DNA from 2 places in the Halomonas sp. PBN3 genome. Region 1 is predicted to be linked to the other one. Evidence: predicted binding sites of a transcription regulator. Region 1 holds the regulator's gene; the other holds the start of a gene.
The links. The regulator sigma-54, encoded in region 1, starts transcription at its own class of promoters, with help from an activator protein. The targets are predictions, from matches to a motif close to TGGCACNNNNNTTGCTNT.
Positions count from the first base shown of each region.

Region 2: the regulator sigma-54 is predicted to act here: its motif matches at 936-953, upstream of Q673_RS29650 (sugar phosphorylase).

Region 1 is NZ_AXCA01000157.1:174,585-176,740, reverse strand. It holds gene lptB (LPS export ABC transporter ATP-binding protein) at 1-428, shown strand, start outside; gene Q673_RS27490 (RNA polymerase factor sigma-54) at 583-1,995, shown strand; gene hpf (ribosome hibernation-promoting factor, HPF/YfiA family) at 2,095-2,156, shown strand, end outside.
Region 2 is NZ_AXCA01000163.1:200,053-202,208, reverse strand. It holds gene thiC (phosphomethylpyrimidine synthase ThiC) at 1-861, shown strand, start outside; gene Q673_RS29650 (sugar phosphorylase) at 984-2,156, shown strand, end outside.

The DNA of each region.
Region 1 (2,156 bases):
TGGCGATCCTCGAGACCCGCCGCGACCTTGACCGCGCCGCCCGCCACGCCCGCCTGGAGGAGCTCCTCGAGGAGTTCCACGTCAACCACATCCGCGACAACCTCGGCATGAGCCTCTCCGGCGGCGAGCGCCGGCGGGTCGAGATCGCCCGCGCCCTGGCGACCGAACCCGCCTTCATCCTGCTCGACGAGCCCTTCGCCGGGGTCGACCCCATCTCGGTGGGCGAGATCAAGGGGATCATCCGCCAGCTTAAGGCCCGCGGCATCGGGGTGCTGATTACCGACCACAACGTCCGCGAGACCCTCGACATCTGCGACACCGCCTACATCGTCGGCGACGGCAAGATCATCGCCGAGGGGGACGCCGCGGCGATCCTCGCCAACCAGCGGGTTCGCGAGGTCTACCTGGGGCAGGACTTCCGGCTCTGAAGCGGACATGCGCGCCAAGCCGCTGACCACCATATCGTTATTCGCTTGTGGCACGCCTCGCGCGTCTGGCACGGAAGTTGCTTTAGCCACGCTTGCGCGCGTCGTCGCCAGGCGCTAGGGTGAGGCTTTCCGACACGCCAGGAGGACGCCTCCCATGGCCATGAAGGCTTCCCTGCAGCTGCGGGTCGGCACCCAGCTGACCATGACGCCCCAGCTGCAGCAGGCCATCGCCCTGCTGCAGCTCTCCACCCTGGACCTGCGCCAGGAGATCCAGCAGGCGATGGAGTCCAACCCCCTGCTGGAGCTCGACGAGGAGTTCGGCGAGCAGGCCAGCGTGGAAACGCCCGAGGAGGAGTGGGCAAGCGAGATCCCCGCGGAGCTGAGCACCGACAGCGAGTGGTCCGACACCTACACGGACCTAGCCGCCCCGGCGGGCGGCGAGGGGCCCGACTTCGAACGCCAGGCCGAGGGCCAGAGCCTGCGCGGCCACCTCGCCTGGCAGCTGGCGATGAGCGACCTGGCCCCGCGCGAGCGCCAGATCGCCGAGAGCCTGATCGATGCCGTGGACGACGCCGGCTACCTGTCCAGTCCCCTCGACGAGCTGTGCGAGGGGCTCAGGGCGCAGGGGCTGGCCGGGCTGCGCAGCCGCGAGGTGGAGGCGGTGCTGCTGCGCCTGCAGCAGTTCGAACCCACCGGGGTCTTCGCCCGGGACCTGCGCGAGTGTCTGGCGCTGCAGCTCGCCGCCCTCCCCGACGACACCCCCTGCCTGCCCCAGGCGCGGCGCCTGGTGCGCCAGTTCCTGGAGGCGCTGGCCGGCGACGACCGCCGCCTGCTCAAGCGCCGCCTGGGGCTCGACGACGCCGCCCTGGAAGCCACCATCGCCCTGGTGCGCGCCCTGGACCCACGCCCCGGCAGCGCCTTCGCCGGGGTCACCGACGACTACGTGGTTCCCGACCTGGTCGCCTACCACGACCGTCATGGCTGGCGGGTCGAGCTCAACCCCGAGGCGCTGCCGCGGCTGCGCATCCAGCCCGACTACGCGGCGCTGATCCGTCGCGCCGACACCAGCGACGACAACCGCTTCCTCAAGGACCACCTGCAGGAGGCGCGCTGGCTGATGAAGAGCCTGGCCAGCCGCAACGACACCCTGCTGCGGGTCGGGCGTGAGATCCTGGCACGCCAGCTCGACTTCCTGGAGCAGGGCGAGGAGGCGATGAAGCCGCTGATCCTGGCCGACATCGCCGAGGCGGTGGAGATGCACGAGTCGACCATCTCCCGGGTCACCACCCAGAAGTTCATCCATACCCCTCGCGGGGTCTTCGAGCTCAAGTACTTCTTCTCCAGCCAGGTGGGTGGCGAGGGGGACGGCGACGCCCACTCCAGCACCGCCATCCGTGCCCGCCTCCGCAAGCTGATCCAGGAGGAGCCGCCGCGCAAGCCGCTCTCCGACAGCAAGCTGGTCGCCCTGCTGGACGAGGCCGGCATCAAGGTGGCACGCCGCACCGTAGCCAAGTACCGCGAGGCGATGGGCATCCCCTCCTCCAGCGAGCGCAAGCGGCTCCGCTGACCCGCGTCAAGGCGCCGTCCCACGCGCCTGGCGCGGGGGGTATGCAAGGCAGGAAAAAGGGTTACAATCGAATCACAACCAACGAGCAAGGAGCGTGTCATGCAAGTCAATATCACCGGCCATCATGTGGAACTGACCGATGCCCTGCGTGACTATGTGAA
Region 2 (2,156 bases), on a different contig from region 1:
GGCATCGTCTCCCGGGGCGGATCGATCATGGCCAAGTGGTGCCTCTTCCACCACCAGGAGAGCTTCCTCTATACCCACTTCGAGGAGATCTGCGAGATCTGCAAGCGCTACGACGTCGCCTTCTCGCTGGGCGACGGCCTGCGCCCGGGCTCGGTGGCCGACGCCAATGACGAGGCGCAGTTCGCCGAGCTCGAGACCCTGGGCGAGCTGACCCGCATCGCCTGGAAGCACGACGTCCAGGTGATGATCGAGGGCCCGGGCCACGTGCCCATGCACCTGATCAAGGAGAACATGGACAAGCAGCTCGAGGCGTGCCACGAGGCGCCCTTCTATACGCTCGGCCCGCTGACCACCGACATCGCCCCCGGCTACGACCACATCACCTCCGGCATCGGGGCGGCGATGATCGGCTGGTACGGCTGCGCCATGCTCTGCTACGTGACCCCCAAGGAGCACCTGGGCCTGCCCAACAAGGACGACGTCAAGACCGGCATCATCACCTACAAGATCGCCGCCCACGCCGCCGACCTCGCCAAGGGCCACCCGGCCGCCCAGCGCCGCGACAACGCGTTGTCCAAGGCGCGCTTCGAGTTCCGCTGGGAGGACCAGTTCAACCTGGGCCTCGATCCGGACACCGCCCGCGAGTACCACGACGAGACCCTGCCCAAGGACTCCGCCAAGGTGGCCCACTTCTGCTCCATGTGCGGGCCGAAGTTCTGCTCCATGAAGATCAGTCAGGAGGTGCGAGACTATGCTCGGGATAACGGCCTCGATGGCGATCAGGAGGCGGTGATGAAGGGCATGGAGGAACAGGCGGAGAAGTTCCGGGAGACCGGCAGCCGGCTCTACCAGGAGGTGTGATGCCTCCACCGCCCACCTGAACGGATCTCGCCGGCCCCCGGGCCGGCGAGCTGCGTCAGCGGATGCCGCCAGGCTGGCACGGGCCCTGCATGGCTTAGGGGTCGCCACGAGGAGACCCGGCCATGTCAGACCGCCCCCCCTTCACCCCCTCCGTCGCCGTCTCGCTGGACGCCGAGGCCTTCCGCCGCCGCGCCCACGGCCACCTGGCCTTCCTCTACGGCCCGCGCGCCGACGAGGTGCTGCGCCGGCTGCTCACCCTGCTGGCCCATCAGGCCCCGCCCCTCCCCGACACCCCCGATGCGCCACTCTGGAGCGAGCGCGACCAGTGGCTGATCAGCTATGGCGACAGCCTGCTGGAGGAGAGCCGCGCGCCCCTGGCGGTGCTGGACGACTTCCTGGAGACGCGCCTGGCGGAGACCTTCAGCGGCGTGCACCTGCTGCCCTTCTTCCCCTGGAGCAGCGACGACGGTTTCTCGGTGATCCACTACCGCGAGGTCGCCGACGACCTCGGCGACTGGTCCCATGTGCGCGCTCTGGCCGGGCGACACGACCTGGCGGTGGACCTGGTGCTCAACCACGTCTCCCGGGAGTCGCTGTGGTTCGTCGACTACCTGACCGGCAGCCATCCGGGGCGCGACTACTTCATCGAGATGGACCCGGAGACCGACCTCTCGGCGGTGGTGCGACCGCGCAGTTCGCCGCTGCTGGTAGCGGTGCCCACGCGGCGGGGCACCCGCCACCTCTGGGCGACCTTCTCCGAGGACCAGATCGACCTCGACTTCGCCAACCCCGACGTGCTGCTGGAGTTCATCGGCATCCTGCTCTTCTACCTCGGCCAGGGCGCCCGGGTGATCCGGCTCGACGCCATCGCCTACCTGTGGAAGGTGGTCGGCACCCCCTGCATCCACCTGCCCCAAACCCACGAGGTGGTGCGGCTGCTGCGCGCGGTGGTCGACCACGTGGCACCGGGCACCCTGCTGCTCACCGAGACCAACGTGCCCCATCGCGAGAACCTCAGCTACCTGGGTCTCGATCGCGTTGCCGACGAACATCTCCCCGACGAGGCGCACCTGGTCTACCAGTTCCCGCTGCCACCGCTGCTGCTGCACACCCTGACCAGCGGCGAGGCGGGCACCCTGGCGGCCTGGCTTAAGAGCCTGCCGAGCCTGCCGCCCGGCTGCAGCTTCCTCAACTTCACCGCCAGCCACGACGGCATCGGCGTGCGTCCGCTGGAGGGCTGGCTTCCCCCGCACGAGATCGAGGCGCTGCTGGAGCTGATGCACCGTTTCGGCGGT